One region of the Thermosediminibacter oceani DSM 16646 genome, then DNA from elsewhere that is predicted to be linked to it. Evidence: riboswitches for the same ligand, from Rfam matches in the RefSeq annotation. Region 1 holds a riboswitch; each other region holds the start of a gene.
The links. Region 1 has a riboswitch for thiamine pyrophosphate ahead of thiM (hydroxyethylthiazole kinase). Riboswitches for the same ligand answer to the same signal wherever they lie in the genome.
Positions count from the first base shown of each region.

Region 2: linked by a shared signal. The riboswitch ahead of thiT (energy-coupled thiamine transporter ThiT) and the one ahead of thiM (hydroxyethylthiazole kinase) in region 1 are both predicted to bind thiamine pyrophosphate.
Region 3: linked by a shared signal. The riboswitch ahead of thiD (bifunctional hydroxymethylpyrimidine kinase/phosphomethylpyrimidine kinase) and the one ahead of thiM (hydroxyethylthiazole kinase) in region 1 are both predicted to bind thiamine pyrophosphate.

Region 1 covers NC_014377.1:637,867-646,016, forward strand. Annotated here, with positions in the region: gene TOCE_RS03210 (tryptophanase) at 1-851, shown strand, start outside; gene ychF (redox-regulated ATPase YchF) at 898-1,992, opposite strand; gene TOCE_RS03220 (Cof-type HAD-IIB family hydrolase) at 2,161-2,958, shown strand; gene TOCE_RS03225 (pseudouridine synthase) at 2,964-3,695, opposite strand; gene TOCE_RS03230 (hypothetical protein) at 3,872-4,273, opposite strand; gene TOCE_RS03235 (hypothetical protein) at 5,013-5,351, shown strand; TPP riboswitch at 5,433-5,537, shown strand; gene thiM (hydroxyethylthiazole kinase) at 5,666-6,460, shown strand; gene TOCE_RS03245 (hypothetical protein) at 7,125-7,454, shown strand; partial or broken gene TOCE_RS12880 (M15 family metallopeptidase) at 7,651-8,150, opposite strand, start outside.
Region 2 covers NC_014377.1:1,706,393-1,714,542, forward strand. Annotated here, with positions in the region: gene TOCE_RS08595 (FeoB small GTPase domain-containing protein) at 1-724, shown strand, start outside; gene TOCE_RS08600 (nucleoside recognition domain-containing protein) at 675-2,069, shown strand; gene TOCE_RS08605 (IS1182 family transposase) at 2,223-3,683, shown strand; gene TOCE_RS08610 (double-cubane-cluster-containing anaerobic reductase) at 3,753-5,024, opposite strand; gene thiT (energy-coupled thiamine transporter ThiT) at 5,360-5,887, opposite strand; TPP riboswitch at 5,951-6,056, opposite strand; gene TOCE_RS08620 (hypothetical protein) at 6,319-6,654, shown strand; gene TOCE_RS08625 (V-type ATPase subunit) at 6,657-7,700, shown strand; gene TOCE_RS08630 (V-type ATP synthase subunit I) at 7,718-8,150, shown strand, end outside.
Region 3 covers NC_014377.1:16,705-24,854, reverse strand. Annotated here, with positions in the region: gene TOCE_RS00140 (ATP-binding protein) at 1-1,165, opposite strand, end outside; gene TOCE_RS00135 (DNA double-strand break repair nuclease NurA) at 1,259-2,224, opposite strand; gene TOCE_RS00130 (AbrB/MazE/SpoVT family DNA-binding domain-containing protein) at 2,345-2,596, shown strand; gene proC (pyrroline-5-carboxylate reductase) at 2,668-3,498, opposite strand; gene rsmI (16S rRNA (cytidine(1402)-2'-O)-methyltransferase) at 3,580-4,455, opposite strand; gene TOCE_RS00115 (GNAT family N-acetyltransferase) at 4,733-5,278, shown strand; TPP riboswitch at 5,394-5,500, shown strand; gene thiD (bifunctional hydroxymethylpyrimidine kinase/phosphomethylpyrimidine kinase) at 5,577-6,380, shown strand; gene thiE (thiamine phosphate synthase) at 6,400-7,038, shown strand; gene TOCE_RS00095 (polysaccharide deacetylase family protein) at 7,015-7,872, opposite strand; gene hslO (Hsp33 family molecular chaperone HslO) at 8,027-8,150, shown strand, end outside.

The DNA.
Region 1 (8,150 bases):
CTTTCATACTCGCTACCGTTACGTGCAACAGCGCCGGCGGCCAACCCGTTTCTATGGAGAACATAAAAGAAGTGAAGCGGGTCGCTGACAAATACGGCATAAGGTTCTTCATCGATGCGGCTCGTTTTGCCGAAAATGCTTATTTTATCAAGCAGAGGGAAAAAGGGTACGAAAATAAGTCGATTAAGGAAATCGTAAGGGAAATGTTCTCTTACGCCGAAGGCTTCACCATGTCGGCCAAGAAGGACGCACTGGTGAACATCGGAGGAATGATCGCGATAAAGGACGACGAGGACCTCTTCAGGAAAGTGCAGAACATGGTCGTGCCTCTTGAAGGATTCGTAACTTACGGGGGCCTTGCCGGCAGGGATATGGAGGCCATGGCAAGGGGTCTGGAGGAAGGGTTAAGCGAGGATTACCTGCACTGGAGGATCAACCAGGTGAAGTACCTGGGCGATAAGCTCAGGGAAGCCGGGATACCCATCCAGTACCCGACCGGCGGCCATGCAGTGTTCATCGATGGAAAAAAATTCCTCTCCCACGTGCCTCAGGAACAGTTTCCATCCCAGGCCATCTGCGTTGAGCTTTATATAGAAGCGGGCATCAGGGGCGTTGAAGTCGGAGCACTCCTGGCGGGAAGGGACCCGGTAACCGGAAAGGAGATTCTTCCCGCACTTGATTTCGTGAGACTCACCATACCGAGAAGGGTTTATACCAACAGCCACATGGATGTGGTGGCCGAGGCTGTAAAGAGGGTCTATGCCAGAAGGGACAGCATCAAAGGGCTGAGGTTCGTTTATGAGCCTCCGATTCTGAGGCACTTTACCGCCAGACTCGAACCGGTAGAGTAATGCTTTGGACCATAAAAATAAGGCGGGTGATTGCCCGCCTTTAAACTTATACATTGAACCTGAAGAAAATCACGTCCCCGTCCCGCACCACATAATCTTTACCTTCCAGCCGGACGAGGCCCTTTTCTTTTGCTGCCTGCTGGCTGCCGCAGGCCATCAGGTCGGCGTAAGAAATCACTTCGGCCCGAATGAAACCCCGCTCGAAATCGCTGTGGATCCTGCCGGCGGCCTGGGGTGCTTTTGTGCCCTCCCGTATGGTCCAGGCCCTCACCTCTTTGGGACCGGCGGTGAAAAAGGTTATGAGACCCAGCAGGCGGTATCCCGCCCTTATAACTCTGTTCAGACCCGGCTCGTCAAGCCCGTAGGCCGAAAGGAGCTCGACTTTTTCCGGGTCGGGCAGGTCCGCCAGTTCGGCTTCTACTTTGGCGCATAAGGAGATAACCTGGGAACCTTCTTTTTCTGCGTATTCCCTCACTCTTTTGACCAATTCGTTTTCCCCGCCGGCAATCAGATCGTCTTCGGAGATGTTAGCCACGTATAGCACCGGTTTTGCAGTGAGCAGGCAGAGCTGCCTTACAATTTTCTGCTCCTCTTCTGTTAAATCCACAGCCCTGGCGGGCAAATTTTTCTCCAGAGATTCCTTCAAGCGTTCCAGCACCGAAAGTTCTTCCAGGTACTGCTTTTCTCCTGACTTGGCCTGCTTGCTGACTCTATCTATCCGGCGTCCCAGGGTTTCCAGGTCGGCGAATATGAGTTCCAGATTTATGGTTTCGATATCCCTTATCGGGTCGACGCTACCGTCCACGTGGACCACGTTGGGGTCTTCGAAGCACCTTACCACATGGGCTATGGCGTCCACTTCCCGAATATGAGAAAGGAATTTATTCCCGAGGCCTTCGCCGCGGCTGGCACCCCTGACCAGGCCTGCAATGTCTACGAACCTGATGGTGGCTGGTGTCACCTTCTGAGGATTCTCAAGTTTTGCAAGTTCGTCCAGCCTGCGGTCCGGCACCGCCACCACTCCGACGTTGGGCTCTATGGTGCAGAAGGGGTAATTGGCGCACTCGGCTCCCGCCTTTGTTATAGCATTAAAAAGGGTGCTTTTGCCCACATTGGGCAGCCCCACTATACCGATCTCCATTTTCTTTACTCCTTTCGAGAATTTGTCCCACTTTTTGTATTATACCAGCACGGAAATTTACTGTAAACACGGCGCTCATTAGTTTGCGGACAAGGCAGGATTTTTGAGCCGGGATATAGAAATAATACCGGGGAACCCGTAAATTTTGAACTATTGGAGGAAGATGAAATGAAGTACAGGCTTGTCGTAACGGACCTGGACGGAACGCTGCTTGACAACGAAAAAAGGGTATCAAGCGCTAATATCGAAGCTATAAAAAGATTAAGGGAAGCAGGTATCATGTTTACAATAGCCACCGGCAGGGGGGAAAGAGCCGCAGGGCCTTTCATAAAACTGCTGGGAATAGACATGCCGGCGGTCCTTTTCAACGGCGGTGAGATTTATGACCCTTCGAGAGGGCCGGTTTACACCAGTTACTTGGAAAAAGATGTTTTCCACTTGGTGATAGACCACTTCAGGAACAGCGAAATGGGAATAGTGACCTTCCATCACGACCGGATATTTATAGCCGATTTAAAACCGTCCCATGACCTTTATCTTAAAAGGGAAAAGGTGGAAGTTGAAAGGCTGAAGGACCCGGAGGAAGTAGACGAAGTTAATAAGATCCTGCTGGTGGGCGATGTGCCCCTCGCTAAAAAGATGATGGCCGAGCTCGAGAAAAAAGCAGGAATCCGTATAAATCACGTGCAGTCGGACAGGTTTTACCTGGAGGTAATACCGGATGGGGTTTCAAAAGCGGAGGGATTGAGAAAGCTGTGCGATATCCTGGGGATTGACCGGCAGAGCGTTGTAGCGATAGGGGATAACATGAACGACCTTTCCATGATAGAATTCGCCGGCTTAGGGGTTGCCGTAGAAAATGCCGAGGAAGAGATAAAAAGGGCAGCGGGGTTGATTGTACCAGCGAACACGGAAAACGGCGTGGCCTATTTAATAAAGAAGATTATCGAAGGCGATATTACCTGACATTTTTACAGGTTTACCGCCTCCGTTAAAATCCTTATCTCCTCATCGGTGAGTTCGCGCCACTCACCCGGCTCCAGGTTTTCATCCAGCTTTAAAGGCCCCATTGAAAGGCGCTTCAGGTAAGTCACTTCTTTGCCTCTGGCTTTCATCATCCGCTTGATCTGGTGGAACTTGCCTTCGTATATTGTTACCAGAGCCGAAGAAACCTCTCCGGCTTCCAGTATTTCCAGTTTTGCCGGGAGCGCCCTGTAATCCCCAAGGAAAACGCCTTCTTTAAAGGCCTTGACGTCTTCCTCTACAAGGCGACCTTTTACTTCCACGTAGTAGACCTTTTCGACTTTTTTTCTGGGGGATAGCAGCCTGTGGGCGAGTTGGCCGTCGTCGGTGAGAAGGAGCAGTCCTTCCGCGTCCTTGTCAAGCCTTCCTACAGGAAATAGATTTCTGTGGGAGAATTCATCTTCCAGCAGGTCTATTACCGTGGTCTCTCGCCTGTCGTGGGTGGCGGAAATAACTCCTTGGGGTTTGTTCATCATGATGTAGATATGTTCTTTGAAAATCAGCAGCTCGCCCGAAACGCTTATGGAATCAACGGCAGGGGCCACCGGTGTACCGGCATCGGTGACGACCCGGCCGTTCACCTCTACTTCTCCCCGCTTTATTATTTTCTTCACATCCTTGCGGCTGCCGTAACCTGCCATACTGAGGACCTTGTCAAGACGCTCTGTTTTTTCAGCCATTTCACAAACCTCGCTTGATGATTTCTACATTTTATATAATATATCATTCCTGCAATAAAAGGCAAAATCTTTTTCTCACAATTTTTATATACAAAGAGTTTAAAAAAATGAAGCAGTATCTCGGAAGCGTCTAGTTAAAAAATACAAGGGTACTTTCGGTACCCTTGTGCTCAATATTACTTAACAATCGTGTACAGGAAATTTGCCATAAGGTGCTGAAATTCTTCGGTTTTCATAAGGCTTAAAAACATGGGAACCCATTTGTCGGTAGGCTGCACGGTACCGCCCCGGTCAGTGAATTCGAGGGTCTTTCCTTCTAGCTTCATCTGCGCTTTTTCAGTGATTTGAGTAAAGCACTCTACTGCGCACTTCGTCAGGTCTATGGAATTTGAAATCTTATCCAGAGCTTCTTTTAGATTTCCCGTGGTTATGGCTTGCCGGAGCAGCTTTTTGCCGACAGTGGTGAATGAAACAGGTTCATTTTCGGGAGTTTGCGTTGCTTCACTTTCCTCATTTTTAATTAAACTTTCCTGTTCCTCAGGCTCTTTAAAAGCATTTTCAAGTTCCTCTTTGGCCATGGATAACCCTCCTTCTTCCTATTGGCTTTTTGAGCTAATATATAATATGAAATTTCCTAAAACCTTGCCCTTGTGGCGTAATAGTAAAGCCCTGCAAGTATCAAAAAAAACCCTGGATGTATATACTACATCCAGGGATTTGCTGCGATGTATTCTAATTTTAGGAGCACAGAACTATTATCACCACCGGCAGTAAGAATACTAATATAATGATGGGGAAAAACCACCACCACTGTATGTGGGTCAAGTCAGCCATTGCTGCACCTCCCTTCTACCGTCTCTCCTACTTTCATAATATGCTTTAACTTCATAGGGTGCTAAGACAAAAAACTGCGATAAGCTCCGGGAGCTTTTTCCCCGGAGCCTTCTTACTAATTTTAGACCGCCTGACCCAGAACTATTATTATGATCGGGAAGAAGAATACTACTATAATAATGGGAATGAACAGCCACCACCACCAGTTAAAGCTTCTCTGGGGCTTTGCAACGTCGGGCATCTTGGCACCTCCTTTTACGTTTCTACTGATATAGTATTCAAGGGATATTCATGTGTGAATTGAGGGAATAAAAAGACGTTCTTTGTTTCAGACAACATTTAACAAATTTATAAATATGTAGATATCTTGCCATTTAAAAACAACGTTACGAGAATTTATCAGCATATTGATTTCCTTTAAGGTTATTTTAAATATTAGAGTGAAAGAAAAATTGTGCCTTTTGATGGCAAAGGAGTGATTTTATGCGGTCTTTCAGGCCTTTTTTGGCAGGCGTTTTTGCCGCCGCAATGGCTTATGTCCTGAGCCCTCAAGTCAAAAAAAGGGTCAGGCCTATGGTTGAAAAGGGCATGGAAAAGGTATCGGGCATGACCGAAAAGGGAAAGGAAAAAGTGGTAGAAATTAAGCACATGATGACTAAAAAAGTGATGGATGAAGGAGAACAGGTGGACCAGCTTGGCTATTATGAAGAACTGGAGCGGCTGAAAGAGGAGAGAAACCAGTATTTAGAAGAAATCAAGGAACTAAAAGAGTTGGTAAATCATCTATATGATGAAATTAGGGAACTAAAAAACAAAAGCTGAGAGAGCCGTCCCCCGCGGCTCCATTTTTTTATTCCCGTTGACACCCGGCGGCTTTTTGTATATAATTCTACCAAAGCTGAATAAAACTACCGGGGGTGCTGCGAAGAGCGGCTGAGACGGGAATTTTCCCGAACCCTTGAACCTGTTTGGGTAATGCCAGCGGAGGGAGGGTAGTTGTTTTTAGGCGTTTCGTACCTCCTTGGTACGAATTTTTTATTTTTTGGAGAGGAGGGTTTACTAAGCCCGGGCGAGAAAAACCCTGACTGCCAAAGGCGTGGTGAAATGCTGATTAAAGATCGGGGGAGGAGTCCATGATGATTGAGGGTCTGCTTGAAAAAGTGCGGAGTCAAAAACCCCTTGTCCACCACATCACCAATATTGTGACGGTCAACGACTGCGCCAACGTGACCTTGGCGATTGGAGCATTGCCCGTGATGGCTCACGCGCTGGAAGAAGTTGAGGACATGGTAAAGGCGGCGTCGAGCCTCGTGCTGAACATCGGCACCCTTACGCCAAAGCAGGTGGAAGCCATGATCAAGGCCGGAAAAAAGGCGAATGAGCTGGGGGTACCCGTTGTGCTGGACCCGGTGGGGGCCGGAGCCACGCCCCTCAGGACCGAAAGTGCCAAAAGGATACTGAGAGAGGTGAAAGTATCCGTGATAAAGGGCAACAGCGCTGAAATCGGAGTGCTTGCCGGTGCCGGCGGAAAGATCCGGGGGGTCGAAGCCGTCGGCAGCAGCGAAAACCTTTTGGCAGCGGCAAAGAAAATGGCTAAAGACTTAGGGTCTACTGTTGTGATATCGGGAGTAAGAGATATAGTTACCGACGGGGATAGGGTAGGGTATGTGGACAACGGTCACCGCTGGATGGGAACCATAACCGGCACGGGATGCATGCTGGCGTCGGTGATCGGCAGCTTCTGCGGTGTGGAAAGGGATTGCTTCAAAGCTTCCACTGCAGCATTGGTCGCCTTCGGTCTTGCCGGAGAACTGGCGGCGGAAAGACCGGAAGTCCGCGGCCCGGCGAGCTTTAAGGTGTGCTTCTTCGACGAACTTTACAATTTAACGAAAGAAAAGATACGAGCGGGAATGAAATATTCGCTTGCATAAGGAGCGGGAAAACCCCGCTCTTTTTTATTTCTTTAATTAGATACAGACTGTGTGGAAGGAATAAAAAAATTCATTGACTTTCGTAAAATTTTTGTATATTTTAGGGGAAGACAGAATACTGTCATCTTATTTAAGGGGAGAACAAAAATGAGGTTTATTTTTAACAAATTTGTTTTATTTTCTTCAATCATATTTGTTATTTTGTTTACCGTTAACCTTTATGAACCCACAGCTTTGGATTTTATTGGGGCAATTGTTGGCGGGATTATATCGGGAATAATTATAGGAACGATTTTGTATGTTATCCGTAAGATCTTAACTTAAGGAGTGATTAGATTGGGTACAAGATTCGCTAAAAAGGTTTAGCTGGCTTGGTGCCATGGTCTTTACTGAAGAAGAACTATCGAGGCAGGTACGCGAAGCATCCCGGTAAAACATAAACTCAAACGACGTTAATCGCCTCCCATATAACGGGGCGCAATTTATATGGAAATAAAAGGGGCGTTTTACGCCCACTTATTATTTATAAACATTTAGGAAGGTACTTTCTCAAATCACACGCTGGTTATACAATTAATTTTTAATAAAATGCGGTTATATTTTGAACCGGTTATGTCCTCTTTTTATACATAGAGAGAAGATACGATGAAAGGAGGAGCACTCCGTGGAAATGTTTACTTACGATTTTCTGAGCACGTTGACGGGGACGGTAACCGCAACGGTACTCGTGGTGGAATTTTTAAAAGAACTGGGTCCTATAAAAAAAATACCCACCCGGTGGGTGGTGTTTGCTGTATCGGAAATGATAGTTATAATCACGAGCATTGCAAGGGGGAACTTCGGGATAATCAATCTACCGTTGTATTTTTTGAACGGATTGCTAGTCACCACCTTAGCAATGGGCAGCTGGCACCTGCTCTGCTACAATCTTCGGGATATCACGGTTAAGCACCGGATATACATACCTCCCGGCAGATGGAAGACGTTGAAATAAAGGTTTTTCCCGTTTATTTTTTTGCCATTATAGGCTTTTTATCAATCTTTACGGTTACAATAAGGCCGCCGGTATTATCCGAAGACGCATCGACAGCTAGTCCATTGGTTGTAAAAACATCAATATCCGATAGCCAACCGGCGTTCCCCAGGTAATAGATCCGGAAAGTTTCACCGGTTTCGGAAGTGTATTCTATCCGCCGGTTCTTCTTGAGGTATTCTATATACTCCTCCAAGCACATCTTCTTTTTTGTTATGATTTCCGCATGGGGTTTACCTACATAACGGTAGTGCCAGGGTTCGTAAATTATCTTGGTGATATTCTGCTTATCTTTTGGATAGCGCAAAATAAACCCGTACTTGTAAGAATTTTTAATTAACCATTTACCCTCTCTAGTTTGGTCAAACACTTCTTCAAGCCCTTTGGTACGCTGCAGCAATGTTCTTGAAAAAATGTCTACCGCAAGGCCTGTCTGATGTTCACTGGTACCGGGTACCGCTACCACTCTTCCCGCCAGACGTTTTGCATCGCTCATTGTTTTACCCAGTTTTCTGTATGTATTTACCTTATTATTGAACAGGGTGCTTTGATAGCTGTAAGGACGGTAAGCGCTCGTTACTATTAGTCCTGGAACGCCTTCTTTTTTAGCAGCTTTAAACATTTGAACCAGCTGGTTTGCTGCTTCAGCGGTTAATT
Region 2 (8,150 bases), 1.1 Mb from region 1:
CGGAAACCCCAACACCGGCAAGAGCACTATTTTCAACGCACTGACCGGGATGAAGCAACATACAGGGAACTGGCCGGGCAAAACCGTGAGTCTTGCTCGGGGAACGTTTTACCATAAGAATGTGAGATTTAACATCGTCGACCTGCCGGGTACCTATTCTCTTCTCGCAAATTCGCTTGAAGAACAGGTAGCCCGCAATTTTATTCTGTTCAACAGGCCCGACGTCATGCTGGTAGTAACCGACGCCACCTGCCTCGAGAGAAACCTGAACCTGGTGCTGCAGATAATGGAAATTACCGACAGGATTATAGTCTGCGTGAATTTGATAGATGAGGCTACTAAGAAAGGAATATATGTGGACAGCGACGTTCTCTCGGAGGAACTGGGAGTCCCCGTGGTTGCCACAGCTGCGCGCAGAGGTATAGGGTTATATGAGCTAAAAGAAATGATTTTGAAGGTGTATTCCGGAGAAATCAAACCATCGCCGCGGAAAGTAAATTACGGCGAAGAACTGGAGAAAGCCATCGGGGAACTAGTACCCCGCCTGGAAAAAACCTTTTCCGACGGTATAAATCCCCGCTGGTTAGCCCTGAATATTATCTCGGGCGACTATTCGATCGAAGACATCAAAAAACTCATCAAAGTCCGGGATAAAAACCGGGGGGGAAACGCGTATGGATACTCGTATTTTTCAACGGTCCCAAGAAACCGGGAACTCAGATGACATTTCACATGTAACGACAGACGTGAAAGACCTGATCGTGGAAAAAATTTATGAGAAGGCTGAAAGCATCAGCCGGAAGGCTGTAAGATACGAAGGTTTTAGGGAAAGCTTAGATAAAAAGATAGACTTGCTGCTCACTTCAAAAGTTACAGGTATTCTTTTTATGCTCCTTCTTTTGGGCGTTATATTCTGGCTAACCTTGGTGGGAGCCAATTACCCTTCAAGGATCCTCGCGAAAATTCTTTTTGGAATCCAGGGTTTTCTTGAAAGCTTTCTTGTTTCGATCGGAGCCCCTGAGTGGGTCAACGGGTTTTTAATCACCGGAATGTACAAGACCATGGCGTGGGTGGTATCGGTAATGCTGCCTCCGATGGCGATATTCTTTCCACTATTCACCTTCCTGGAAGACCTGGGCTATCTGCCCCGGGTGGCTTTCAATCTGGACTATTTTTTTAAAAGATCTGGTACCCATGGAAAACAGGCCCTTACCATGAGCATGGGCTTCGGGTGTAATGCCGCCGGCGTTGTATCCTGCCGGATAATAGACTCACCGCGGGAACGCATCATAGCCATCCTTACCAACAATTTTGTGCCCTGTAACGGCCGCTTCCCGACTTTGATGCTGCTCGCGTCGCTTTTTATAGGAGGGCTTGCACCCGATCTGGGGTGGCTGCTGGCTCCCATTGCCGTATCCGGATTAGTCGTTTTCGGCGTATTTACAACGCTGGTAGTGTCAAAACTGCTTGCCTCCACCCTGCTCAAGGGGCTACCCTCATCCTTTATACTGGAACTTCCGCCATACCGCCCTCCCCATATCGGCGGTATAATAATACGCTCCATATACGAGCGCACCCTTTTCGTTCTGGGGCGGGCTGTGGCCGTGGCAGCTCCCGCCGGCGGCATTATATGGCTTCTGGCCAATATAAAATTAGGAAATCAGAGCCTGCTGGCCCAGGCAGCAGCCTTTTTAGACCCGCTCGGTCGGCTGGTGGGCCTGGACGGATACATTCTCATGGCTTTTATCGCAGGCCTGCCCGCCAACGAGATAGTTTTACCCATACTGCTCATGGGGTATCTCGCCCAGGGATCCATGATTTCCCCCGACAACTTCGCAGGCCTCAAGGACCTGCTTATAAGCAACGGCTGGACCATCCTTACCGCCATCAACACTATGCTCTTTTCCCTGCTCCATTTTCCCTGCGCCACCACGCTGTGGACCATAAGATGCGAAACAGGAAAAGCCAGATGGGCGATTTTCGCAGCGGTGCTTACGACCACCGTCGCACTGCTGGTGTGTTTTATAATCGCATCGTTATACAGGCTGGTAGTGTGGGCTATATTATAAAGCCATAACGAAAAAGCGGTTCCCTTTATAAGAACCGCTTTCAGACTGTCGACAAAGTAACTGTCGACAGTCTTTTTTTGCAAAAGCTAGTACAGAAATCATCAGCTTTTTAGTAAAATTAAAGAAGATACAAAAATATTGTGGGGCGATGAAATGTTAACGAAGAAAAATCGAGAAATAATAGAGCAGGTAGAATTAGTAAGCATCGATAGCTTAGTACCTCAAGACCATCTCCTTAGGGCAGTAGAAGAAAGCATCGATTTTAATTTCATTTATGATGAAGTAAAAGACCTATATAGCGAAAATACAGGAAGACCTAGTATTGACCCGGTAGTGTTAATTAAGCTACTCATGCTCCAAGTATTGTATGGAATCCGCTCCATGCGCCAAACCATCAGAGAAGTAGAAGTCAATGTAGCTTACCGTTGGTTTTTAGGCTATGGATTACAAGAAAAAATACCTCACTTTTCAACTTTTGGAAAAAACTATGAACGGCGGTTTAAGGAAAGTGATCTATTTGAAAAGATATTCGAGCGGGTGTTGATGGAAGCAATAGAATGCGGGTTTGTTAAAACAGATGCAGTATTTATCGATGCTACTCACATAAAAGCCAGTGCCAATAAGAATAAATATATCGAGAAAGTCGCTAAGCAACGGACTCAAAAATATAAGGAAGAACTTTTAAAAGAAATCAACGCCGAACGGGAAGCAAACGGTAAAAAGCCCTTTGAAGAAGAAGATGATGATGACGATAACAACAAAGGAGAAAATAGCTCTAAAAAAGTCAGGGTAAGCACCACAGATCCTGAAAGTGGGATGTTTCAAAAAGGGGAAAAAGAGCGCTGCTTTGCCTACACAGCTTCTGTAGCCTGTGACCGGAACAACTTTGTCCTTGGTGTCAAAATAGCACCTGGAAATGTTCATGACAGCCAGGTATTCTCCGATTTATTTCAAGAAGTAAACGATAAATTTTCTAAAATAGAGGCGGTAGTGGTTGATGCAGGCTACAAAACCCCCGGGATATGCAGAGAAATCATTGAGGCAGGAGCGCTTCCCGTTATGCCCTACAAGAGGCCGATGACCAAAGATGGCTACTTTAAAAAACGCGAATACGTCTATGACGAATATTATGATTGTTACATATGCCCCAACAACCAAATATTAGAATACAGCACCACCAACCGGGCGGGATACCGGGAATATAGGAGCAACCCCCAAATATGCTGTAAATGTCCCATGCGCCTACAGTGCACCAAAAGTAAAAATTACACAAAAATCATAACTCGGCATATATGGGAGCATTACATAGAAATAGCGGAAGATATAAGACACACCCAATGGGGTAAAGAACTATACAAAATGCGCGGCCAGACCATCGAGCGGGTATTTGCCGATGCGAAGGAAAAGCATGGCATGCGCTATACAAATCTACGAGGCTTGAGGAAAGTTGGACATTACCTCACGCTTCTTTTCGCATGCATGAATTTAAAAAAGCTGGCTTTATGGAAGAAAAGACGGGGAACGTTTCCGCCAACAGTCCCCGCTTTACATTCGTTTTTCTTAAAAATTTTCTTCGCCTTCAACAAAAAGCCGCTTTTAGGTTATGCATCCTAAAAGCGGCTTTGTCTACAAGCTGAAAGCGGTTCCCTTTATAAGAACCGCTTTTTCAGTGTCTTTGTTTTTTCAGCCGAGCATTTCAAGAAAAGCCTGAACCCGGGTTTTTACCTGCTCCGAATCATTTTCGCTGTAATCAGTTTCAATGAGAATAACGGGTATCCCTTCCTTCTGCAAAGCCCGCCTGACAAGTTCATACTCCACAGCGTAGGGCTGGCAGAACTGCAGATTATAGTAAATGACGCCATCAGCCTCGTATTCCCTGGCCAGGCGTATTATATCATCGATTCTGCCGCGGTTGGGGGTAAAGCATGCGCAGTTAGTCTTCATGTACCTTTCAGCAAGAGCTCTAAACTGCCCTTCCAGCGTGTTTGAAGCCTCTTCCACGAAGTTTTCAAAGTATCTGGTGCCGGTGCAGGTTTCCTCGCAGACCACAACGGCACCGCTCGATTCCACTATGTGGTGCAGTTTCCAGTTCGGTATAGCCATGGGAGTACCGGTTATGAGGATACGCTTTGCGTGGGCCGGGAAAACGCCTTCCCCCGACTTTACCCTTTCCTCCAGTTCGTCGCAAAGGTCGTTTACTTTAGAGGTAAAACGCTCCGGATCATCGTAAAAAGCTATCTGGCTAACCAAAAGGGCATCCTTTCCGCTGATGGGTACCGGCCTTGCCTTCCTCAGTTCATAAAGGCGCTTTAGAGCCCTTCTCTTTTCGTTTATAAGCCTTATCGCATCTTTCAATTTATCCGGGGTTATTTCATTCCCCGTAAGTTTTTCCAGCTTTTCCTTTAGTATCTCAATTTCTTGAACCCAGGCTTTTATATCAACGTCCCGCTTCATTTGAGGAAGGTGCATCACGTGGATATCGGCATAATTTTCAAGTATTTCCCAGGCCTTTTTCTTACCGTCGCAGGTCGTCTCACCTACAAGCAGGTCGCAGGACTGAAAGTAAGGACACGTCCTGGTTATTTTTGCCCCCATAAAAGATTTGATCAGCGGACATGTGTTTTTGGGCAGTACCTTTTCCCCATCAGGCACCCAGAACTGGGACCCGCCGCACAACCCTATGCCTATGGCTCCTGCGGCAACTATAAGCTCGTCGGGCACGTAAACGCAGAAGGTGCCCACCACCTTGCCCCCGTCATCCTTATGCCGCTTTAGTTCTTCGGGCCTGAGGCCGTGAATCGAAGATACCACCAGATTAAAGTAGTTCATTCCTTCCGGCCGGTTTTCCTGAGAAAGATACACGTCAGCGAAAAAGCCTGGCAGCAGGTTGCATAGCTGATCGTGCTTTTCAAGGTCAATGTCCATCGATTCCCATAACTTTTTGTAATCGGTCATTTAAAATCCCCCTTAATAACTTTTTCTTTAGTGATGAGGTTCCCGGGATCGCAGCCCCGACTCCAACGAAATGATAGATAATTTTTGGGCCAAAGACGCCACCTTTTCGGACGGTTTCGTTTTGTCCGGCTTTTCAGAAGAATATCCAATTCAGATTTTATCACCATAGCAGGCGAACCTGCTATCGAAATATATAATAAATTAATATTTACTATCGATATTTTTAATAGATGCTCTTTAAAATTGCTTACCGGCGGTTACTCAATCCTTCGCGAAAAAAACTCCCTCCCCGGAAGTTAAATCACCCTTCCGAAGAGGGAGTTTAAAAAATCATTTCAATCAGAAACGCCGCAGCCTTCATCCTTACGAATAAAGCGGTAAAGCACAAATCTCAATACAAGAAGGCTTATGACTAGTTCGGGCAACAGGTAACCGCCGTTGTAAAGCACCGAGTAGACAAGGGGACTCATACCCTCGGGAGCGTAGGAGTAAAAGAAGATTACACCTGAAAGAAGGTGCGACAAAAACCGGCCTAAAATGCCCACGGGTATACCGAGATAAATCCTTCTTCCAAACAGCCCTGCAAAGCCCAGCATTCCGAATGCAAGCGGGTAGTCTAAAATTACCTGCACAGGATGGACGATAAAGGGTTCTATCATTAGCTGCAAAAGACCGTATACCGTTCCCGCAAAAAATCCTCTGGAAGCTCCATGCCGTACCGAGTAGAGGATGATGGGCACCATACTTCCTAGGGTAACAGAGCCGCCGTAAGGGGCCTGAAAGACCTTGAAGAAACTCAATATTGTAGCAATCCCGATCATCAGTGCGCCTTCGATAAATGCAGATAGATTCTGTCTTCTCATAATTATCCTCTCCTTTTTAATATTAAAAATAAAAGCCCACCCGTATAGGTGGGCAAGTAAATCGATGCGATTCACGTGCTTCCCTACGCGGGCATTACCCCGTTCAGGTTCTGGGGTCGAAGCCCTGCCATCGGGCTTCCTCTCAGCCGAAGCTCCCCCAGCACGTTCAACATTTATCATTTATTATTTTATTTATATTTATTATACATCATTAATAAATTATTGCCAATAGCCTTACTTCAGTCCCGGTGAAAAGTAATCACTGCTTTTTTGACAAAACACGAGAAATTTTGAGATAGTACCCGGTTAGGAGGGTTTACCGGTACATTGCAGCATAGGATGGTAGAATTTTATAACTTATTTCAGTTTGCTTTTATTTTTTTAGAGGAGTATAGATTATAAAAAGATCTAATTAAAAAAGGGTGATCTGCTTGGAAGAAAAAATCGTAGGACAATCGATAGAGCGGTTTCTAGAGATAGACAGTAAAGCAGTGGAGATCAGAGAAAAGAGGGATAAAAGTCTAGCCGACCTAGAGTCCCGCTACCGCCGGGAAATCCAGGAGATGATTGAAAGTTTTAACCGGGAAATCGACCAAACGGTAAAAGACATTTATGCCAAAGCAATTCTGACAGGTAATCAACAAGTTGAAAAAATACAAAAAGATACGACTGAATTGATAAAAAATATGGAAGCGAGGTTTACGCAAGTTAAAGATGAAATAAAGGATGAGTTCATTAATACGATATTTGATCTAAAGAGGTATTGATTATGGACAGGATAACTCGATTTGCCGCCGTCAACACGAAGATAAGAGCAATGGAACGCAATTTTTTGCAAGACCAGCATTACGCCGAGATGCTTCGGAAAAGGTCTATCGCAGAGCTTGCCGGTTATCTTAGAGAAAATACTCCCTACCGTAAGCTGTTGGACGATATAAACACCGATAAGTTGAGCAGGGCTACCCTCGAAAGAATCCTTCGACGCAATATGGTGAAAAATCTCGATAAACTGCTTTATTTTTTTAGAGGGAATTATAAGGAATTTTTGAAGGCGCTGTACCTGAAGTATGAAATCGAGGATTTGAAAAATCTGGCAAGAGACATATATAACAGCTCCGAAACTGGCCTGATTGACAGGCCTTATGCGTTTATAGGCAGGTACAGCAATGTACCCTCCGATAAGGTGCTTAAGGCAGAGACTTTAAGAGATCTCATAATGGCTTTGGAGGGGTCCGAATTTGACGATTACGTAAAGCCCCTGCTTGACGGAAAAAGGGAAAATCTCTTTCATCTGGAAATGGCCCTGGATACGGCTTACTTCAGCATTTTAAAGAAGAGGTCAGAAAAGCTTGAAAATGGAGATAGAAAAATTCTAGAAAAATGGGAGGGGATGGTATCGGATTTATATAATCTTCAATGGATATACAGGGGCAAGAAATTTTACATGCTGTCCCCGGAGGAGTTGCTCAATTACACTATAGACATGGGGGACCGCATCAGCTTTTTAAAGCGCAGGGAACTGTGCTATTCTATAAATCTCGACGAACTAGATAGTATGGCCGGGGAGCTGGGGTACGGCTTCCTTTTCAAAAAAGACGAAACCGGTGACATATACATGGAAAGGAGAATAAATAGATTTTTGTTCTACAGACTTAAGGCTTTATTACGACGTTCTCCCATGAGCATAATACAGGCTATCGCTTATGCATTGTTTCTGGAGTTCGAAATAAAAGACATTATCTCGATAACCGAATGCATTAGATACAACCTTTCACCCGAGGAATCCGGGAGGTTCTTGATAAGGGCGGTATAATTAGGAGGCGAGCTTTTATGGCTATTGAGAAAATGAAGATGATGGGGATAATAGGCAAAATCCCCCAAATGAACAGGATCCTGCGACTAATTATATTAAACGGTAGCATGCATGTAATCAACTCCATCTCCAGGATAAGCTCTAGCGATTTCGTCTTACCTCCCAATGAAAAAAATATAGAGGCTTTAGAAGATCTTCCTTATATTAAACCGTATACATTGCGGAGGGACTTTTCCCGGGAGGAAGAGGTTGTAAACAACCTCCTGGGCATTTTCAATTTAAAGCCCGCCGTAATACCCGAGTACATGGGGCAGGATTACGAATTTGACGATTTTATGAAGCAAATTTTCGAAATCTATTCTGAGATACACTCCTTAGCCGAGAGTATAAACCAGAGAAAAAGGTCTATAGAAGAAAAAAAGACTTATATAAACAATCTGAGGTACCTCG
Region 3 (8,150 bases), 620 kb from region 1:
TGTAAAGGTTGGAAAGGAGGTATGTAGAGAACACCTGCAGCAGCCAGATGGGACCCTGTATAACCGCCAGCTTGCCCGACAGCAGTGCTTCCTTCACCGGCTTTATGTCGTAATTGAATATGCCCGAAGCGTGGAGCCGCCTCAGCCTCCAGGCTATACCCTGCACCGACACCAGCGGTATGTTGGGGTATTCCTCTATGAGCTCCTTCATTTTTTTATATTTTTCCCTCTCCGCCGGCTCCAAATCCTGCTGCAGCATCTTTTCTATCCTGATCCGCCCCAGCTCAAGGGCCTCGGCCAGCAGCTCCAGGCGTGAAGAAAAGCTAATGAAAGTGTCACCCCTGCGGTGCAGGATCTCCACGGCGCTGCTCATGGCCTCGGTCAGGGGCTTTACAGCGGACAGTAGGTCCAAAAGGTCCCTTTTCCCGAGAGCCAGGAATTCCACGCCGATATCTTCGCCGATCTGAAATTTTCTAAAAGCGCCCCTGAAATCGGGCGCGCCTTCCAGCCCTTCTTCCATCGCAGAAAAATCCATCTCGTAATGGGGATCCAGAATTATCGAGGGGATTCCTTTCATCATGAGCTCTTCCATTATGACCCGAAGTCCGTAGGATTTGCCAGAACCGGACCCGCCGAAAATACCAATGTGCGGGTACTGCTGGAAGGACTTCAGGTCCAGCAGGAAGGGCACGTTTCTGGTCCTGTACCTTTCCCCTCTGGAGTAGACGTAAAAAAGGCCCTTTAAGTTTTCGTCCATGGTTGAAGCCGTTTCCTCGGTGTTTTTTATCTCCCCCAGGGCAAGCCCGCCTTCTGCGTCAGACCTGACCAGAAAATCCCTCACCTCCGAAAACTCCGGGAGATGCGCTTTAGCCCCGGTAGTCACCGGGAAGCTGGCCTCGGTCATAAGCTTGACCCTCGCTATATTTATCTCGTCCTCGCTGATGGAGTATCCCAGGCGCTCCAGGGACTCCAGCACCCGGGCGTCGATAAAGTCGTGGTTTATGGAAAGGGGTATGAAGCGGTTGTAAGAATTGGCCTCCACCACCTCGCCTATAAGCGGGCCCTGGTAGGGGTCGTCTATCACCAGTATCTCGTTTATCCTAAACTTCCTTTCCTTGGAAGCCACAAAAATTTCCTGAGGAGTAGTAAGACCCACCACCTGCATCTTGGTTTCTCCTTTCACCATAGTTTCAAAAGTAAGCCGTGACCGATGGGATCCGAACCCGGCGCCGTATGCCTTTTCGTTTGAAACCAACACCTACGGACTGCGTTTCGCCCGCTTGGGCGTCAGGAATTCGGCGTAATCTTGCCCCAGGTACGTCTTTAAAAGCCCCTCTATGGTCGCGTCCGATATCTTCACCTTTTTGTCAATAAGGTCAAGCCAGAGGGGTATCCCTCTGCCGGATTCAGGGGTAAGGGTATATATCAGGTTTTCCACGAGCTCCAGGTGCTCGTACTGTTCCTCTAAAAGATCGATGCCGATGGGCTTGGGGTCACCGGAGGTGCGCATAAATACGGTGCGGAATCCCTCCTTAAAGCAGCCCGGCGCCACCTCCAGCCCTTCGCCTACGTCCATCACGCCGAAGAGTAGCTCCCAGTCGCAGGCCCCGGTCACGGCCTCGGGCAGGACGCCCTTGAGCGCCGAGCTTATGACCCGCGTGGATATACCTTCCACCACTCCGGCAAGTAAAGTGCCCGAATCCAGCGCCGCTTCCTTTAGCTTTTCCCAGAGATGTTTTGCCTCTATTTTCAGCCTCACCAGCGAACCGTCGATGAGCAGCACCGCAGGGCTGAATTTTTCTATAGCCGAAAGCGCCGCCCGGGCTTCCAGCCCTGCCAGGCTGGATTTCACCATCTCCTGGTATCCGGCTTCGTCCAAGGCTTCCTCAAAAAGAAGCGGGCACATTACTCGCTGAAAATATATTTCCTCTTGCGCAACGGTACTTTTCGCCATAGCCTGCTGCAGGGTTATGACGTACGGAAATATCCCCCCTGCACTGTTGGTGGAACCGTCCACACCGGCAATACCGCCCTTTTCCGCTATTTGCTCCAGCTCGATGTTAGACATTTTTCGACTTTTTGTAAACCTTCCCATGCCGCTCCCGGCTATATATGCCCTCATCGCAGCCCTATTGGGCCTTTGTTCCAGCCTTTTTCTAAGGGCTCCAGCCGCTTGCCGGAATTCGTTTTTCAAGCCTTCGTTTAGCTCCTGCAATCTGATCACTCCTGCGGGATAAAAAATCTCCCATCAATTTTCATACAATATTGACTTTTATTGGCAGCTTTGGTATCATTTTCTGAGGGGGCAATGTCGAAAAAAGTAAAAAGGGGGCATAAAACAAAGATGAAATCAACGGGTGTTGTCAGAAAAGTAGATGAACTGGGCCGGGTCGTTATCCCCATAGAGCTCAGGCGCACCCTGGATATCAGCGAAAAGGACGCTCTTGAAATCTATGTGGATACCGATAAGATAATCCTGAAGAAATACCAGCCCGGTTGTATATTCTGCGGAAGCGCAGAGAATGTAATCTCCTTCAAGGGCAAGAATATATGCGAAAAGTGCGCAGGTCAAATAGAACAAACGAAAAAAAATTAAAAGAAGAGACTTCTGTCTCTTCTCTTTTTTATTTTTAGCCAAAACTATACTACCTTAAATTTGGAGAATTGTCAACAATTTCCGTAACTTCCGCCCTCCATGAGCTCCCTAGAGCGGCGGGCGGCGCTGTTCACCGCCTGTATTATGCAATTGGTAAAGCCCATCTTCTCCAGGGTTTCTATACCCGCCATCGTCGTGCCTCCCGGCGACGTAACCTTTTTCCTAAGGCTCGCGGGGTGTTCTCCCGTCTCCTTTACCATCTTGGCAGCCCCAAGGACCGTCTGAACCGCAAGCTCATACGAAACCTCCCGGGGAAGACCCACCTTCACGCCGGCTTCGGTGAGGGCTTCCATCATAAGGTATACATAGGCGGGCCCGCTGCCCGAAAGGGCGGTAACCGCATCCATCCACTCTTCGTCCACTTCTATGACCTGGCCTACCGAGGAAAAAATCCTGAAGGCCTTTTCCAGGTCATCCCGTCCCGCATGACGTCCGGCAGTGATAGCGGTGGCCGACTCCTTCACCTGACACGATGTGTTTGGCATGGCTCTGATCACCCTTATCCGCTTCCCGGCAAATTCCTCAATCCGGGATGTGGTGATGCCGGCGGCCACCGAAATTATTGTGTGCTGCTCCTTCAAAAAATCTCTTATCTTCAGCATGACGCCTTTTACATCTGAGGGTTTTACAGCGATAATAAGCGTTTCGCATTCTCCAACCAGTCTGCCGTAGTCTCTAGTAGTGTTTACACCGTAGGTTTTTTCAAAAAATTTCAGGCGGTCATCGTCTTTCCTGTTTAGAACGAAGATATCCTCCGGCGCAAGCACCGAAGCGCTCAATATCCCCTTCAAAAGCGCTTCTGCCATGGAACCGGCTCCAAAAAATCCAAGCCTGTTGTACATAAGGTATCACCTCCCCGTATATCCCGCATAAACCAAAAACCCCTCCCCACAAAAAGCAGACCTCAGGCCGGCGCCTTAACATCACTCTCTTTCACTTTTCACCAGCAGCTTGTACGCTTCCCTTTTCGGAACCCCCAGTTCTTTCGCTGCTGTCTTCAGCGCCTGTTTTTTGTCCATTCCACGGCTCATGTAAGTCTTTATCTTTTCCAAAAGCAACCGCCTCGATCCTTCATCCTCCAGGTCAAGACCGCCCGTTTCACCTTTGTCACAGCTGGAGCCTTCCAGCACCAGCACGATTTCACCCCGGGGGGGCGCACTTTGGTACCTTATTATAGCCTCCTCGATCGAACCCCGGAAAAATTCCTCGTGAACCTTGGTCATCTCCCTGGCTACGGTTATTCTCCTGTTGCCGAGGATCTCCCGGATGTCCGAAAGAGCCTTTAAAAGCCGGTGGGGCGCTTCATAAATAACTATGGTCCTTTCCTCCTCTTTGAGCTCCGCCAGCCTTTTTTGCCTCTCTGTGGATTTTTGCGGGAGAAAGCCCTCGAAAACGAATTTGCCCGTGCTCAACCCCGACGCGGCGACGGCGCATATCACCGCCGACGGCCCGGGAAGCGGCACGACCCTGATCCCCGCTTCTACCGCTTTTTTTACCAGGTCTTCCCCCGGGTCGGAAATTCCCGGCGTGCCCGCATCCGAAACCAGAGCTACGCTTTTGCCAGCAAGAAGATCCGTTATGATTTCGTCGCCTTTTTTAGCCCTGTTGTGCTCCCGGTAGCTGGTGAGCGGCGTTTTTATGTCGTAATGGTTTAAAAGCTTTCTGGTAACCCTCGTATCCTCGGCGGCGATGTAATCGACTTCCTTTAAAACCCTTAAAACTCGAAGGGTAATGTCTTCAAGGTTTCCTATGGGCGTCGGGCAAAGGTAAAGGATCCCGGGCTCTTTTTTTTCAGCCATAAGCGGACATTCCTTTCTTTTATGGCAAGCAATCCGATAAAATAATTATAATATTTTTCCCGGACAAAATAAAATGGGCTTTTCCTGCAAAGAAAGCGCAAGATAATTTTCACCCTTGTAAATCCAGATATTGAAAGAGAACCGCGGAGTCCGCAGTCTTTCTTATTGTGGATAAATCTGTGGAAATTGTGTACATCTCTTTACAATTGAGCACCGAACGGGTATAATAGTGAAAATTTTATACCCATATTTTGCATGTTATGAGGAGGGGTCTTGCATGTTCACCGGTGAAAAGGTGAGGTTGAGGGCTTATCGAAAGGAAGACCTCGAAAAAGCGCTTCAATTTATCAATGACCCTGAAGTGAAGCGTTTTCTTGCTCCCGGCATTCCGTTCCCGCTGACGGAATCCGATGAAGAAAAATTTATCTCAAAGCAGAGCGGCTTCAACACCGATGCCTATTCTTTTGCCATCGAAACCCTGGAAGGAGAGTATATAGGCGGCTGCGGCATAAATAGTACCGACTGGAAGAACAGCGTCGCAGTAGTGGGAATCTTTATCGGCAATAAAGACTACTGGGGAAAGGGATACGGCACCGACGCCATGCGGGTCCTTTTGCGGTTCATCTTCGAGCAGATGAACATAAATAAAGTCAAACTCTTCGTCTACGACTTCAACAAGAGGGCAATCCGGTGCTACGAAAAATGCGGTTTCAAAGTGGAGGGAGTGCTGCGGCAGGAGATATACCGGGACGGCCGCTACCACGACGAGCTGGCCATGGGGATTCTGCGCAGCGAGTGGTTCGGCGCCGGAAATAAAAAGTAATTTGCTTGAAAGCATTAGCTGATGAAATATCAGCTTCGACCGCTCCGCTTAAAATTAAAAGGAAAAAGTTATTTTCCGTAGAATATATATATATAATAATGCACCCAAAAACATATATACCTGCTGGGGGAGCTTCGGCTGAGAGGAAACCCGGGCTTCGGGTTTCGACCCCTTGGACCTGACCAGGGTAATGCCTGCGTAGGGAAGCAGTCCGGTAGCGGTGCCCTGATTCCGGGGCACGAATCGAACTTTGCCCACCTATACAGGTGGGTCAATTTATTTTGAGGAGGAAAGATTTATGAAACTCGCCCTTACGATCGCCGGCTCCGATTCCGGAGGGGGAGCCGGAATTCAGGCTGATCTTAAGACTTTCAGCGCCCACGGAGTATTCGGGATGAGCGTCATAACCTCCGTCACCGCCCAGAACACGAAAGCGGTGATAGGCGTCGAGGACATCTCTCCGGAAATGGTTTACCTGCAGATAAAGGCCGTGTTCGAGGACCTTCCGCCCGATGCGGTTAAAATAGGAATGGTATCCTCTGCGAGCATAATAAGGTCCGTTGCGAAAGGCCTTGACGAATTCGGGCCGGAAAAGGTGGTGCTGGACCCGGTCATGATCTCGAAAAGCGGGCACGCCCTTTTGAAGCCCGACGCCGTCGAGGCCCTGAAGAGGGAGCTGCTTCCCAGGTGTCTTGTTGTTACTCCTAACATACCCGAGGCAAAAGCTCTGACAGGAATGAGTATAAAGGGCGTCGAGGATATGGAAAGGGCCGCTGAGAAAATTATGTCTTACGGCTGCCGGGCGGTTGTAGTCAAGGGAGGCCACCTGGAAGGCGATGCCGTGGACGTTTTCTTCGACGGCCGGGAATTTCACAGGCTCAAATCTGAGAGAATCTTTTCGAGAAACACTCACGGCACCGGTTGCACCTTTTCCTCGGCGATAGCGGCAAACCTGGCTCTGGGCCGTGACCTTTTTACAGCCGTCAAGCTCGCAAAGGAGTACATCACCGGCGCTATAAAAAATTCCATGGACATAGGCGGCGGCGCCGGACCCGTCCACCACTTCTACGAGCTGTACCGCAGGGCGGGACTGAACGTTTAGCCGAAGGGAGGTGAAGGTTTTGAAACCGGACTTTACACTCTATGCCGTTACCGAAAGGTCTTACCTTCATGGAAGGGACCTGGTCGAAGCCGTGGAGGAAGCCATAAGAGCCGGAATAACGGTGCTGCAGCTCAGGGAAAAGGACGCGCCGGGGAGGGAGTTTTACGAGCTGGCCCTCCGGCTCAGGGAGCTCACCAGAGTTTACGGTATCCCCTTTATTATTAACGACCGGGTGGACATAGCCCTGGCGGTGGACGCCGACGGCGTCCACGTGGGCCAGGAAGACATCCCGGCGGATGTGGCGAGAAAAATCATAGGACCCGGCAAAATCCTGGGCGTCTCTGCTAAAACCGTGGAAGAAGCTATAAGAGCCGAAAAAGACGGGGCCGATTACCTGGGAGTCGGCGCGATCTTCCCTTCCCCCACCAAGCCTTCGTCAGAGGCAATCGGCCTGGAAGGCCTGATAAAAATCAAAAACGCGGTTAAAATTCCGGTGGTTGCCATAGGGGGCATCACCGTGCAAAACGCCAATGAAGTTATGGCAACAGGAGTCGATGGCATCTGCTGCATTTCGGCGGTGTTCTGCGGTGACATAACCGAAAACGTCCGAGCCTTGAGACGGGCGATATCCCAATCATTTTTTATAGGGGATTTTTAACAGTTCCGGGATCGTCACGAACCGGTAGCCTTCCTTTTTCAGCGTTACGATGACATCCTTCAGGGCGGCTACGGACCCGCTGAGGTCTTCCCCGCCGCCTGCGGAATGTTGCAGTATTATGCTGCCTTCCCTGACGTTTTCCAGGATGTTGGTTTTCACCTGTTCGGCGGTAAGACTTTTCCAGTCCAGGGAATCCACGCTCCAGGCGATGACCTTATAGTTTAATTTGGCTATCTCTTTTACCCTTGCTTCATCGATGGATCCGTAGGGGGAACGGAAGAGGGCAGGGCGATATCCGGTAAGTTTGCTCAAAGTCTCTTCCGCCCTCAGTATTTCCCGGACCATATCCTCATTGTTCATTTTGATTATATTGGGGTGGCTCCAGGTATGGTTGCCTACCACGTGCCCCTCGCGCACCATTCTCCTTACCACGTCGGGAAAGAGTTCCGCCCTTTTGCCTACCAGAAAAAATGTGGCCTTTACGTTTTGTTCCTTCAAAACATCCAGGATTTGCGGGGTGTAGACCGAATCCGGACCGTCGTCGAAGGTCAGGGCTACCATCTTGACATTCCTGGGGCCTTCCCGGTAAAACAACTCCGGTAGTTTGGAACTCAGATCATCGATTTTGCGCTGGGGAAAACCCCGGTTGTCCCGCTCCGAGCCTCCGGCCAGTTTAAAGTGTTCCGTTATCTCCTTAGGGGAACGGGATTGATATTTAGGCGTTTGAAACTCCCGCCTGTTGGGGACTAACCGGAGTTCATAACCGTTGATATGCGCCCATAAAAGCAGGATACCAATTGCTATTAAGATCCCGGCGATCAGCGGTTTTCTCATTTTCCCACCTCAGGTATAGTTTGCCATAATTTCCCGGTATTATTACTCTTGCATTCGGAAAGTCTTTTTCCTACTGTAGTACAACTGATGCTCCGGCGAAAATATGATATAATACTGTAGTGCAATGCGAAGTGAACTAAAGGAGGCAGCGCATTTGACAGGACTAAAAGACTATATGGTCAGGGCTATCGACGAAGAGGCCGGAATTCTGGCCTTTGCCGCCCGCACTACGGAACTGGTGGAGAAGGCCAGGACCATCCACGGCTGTTCTCCTACAG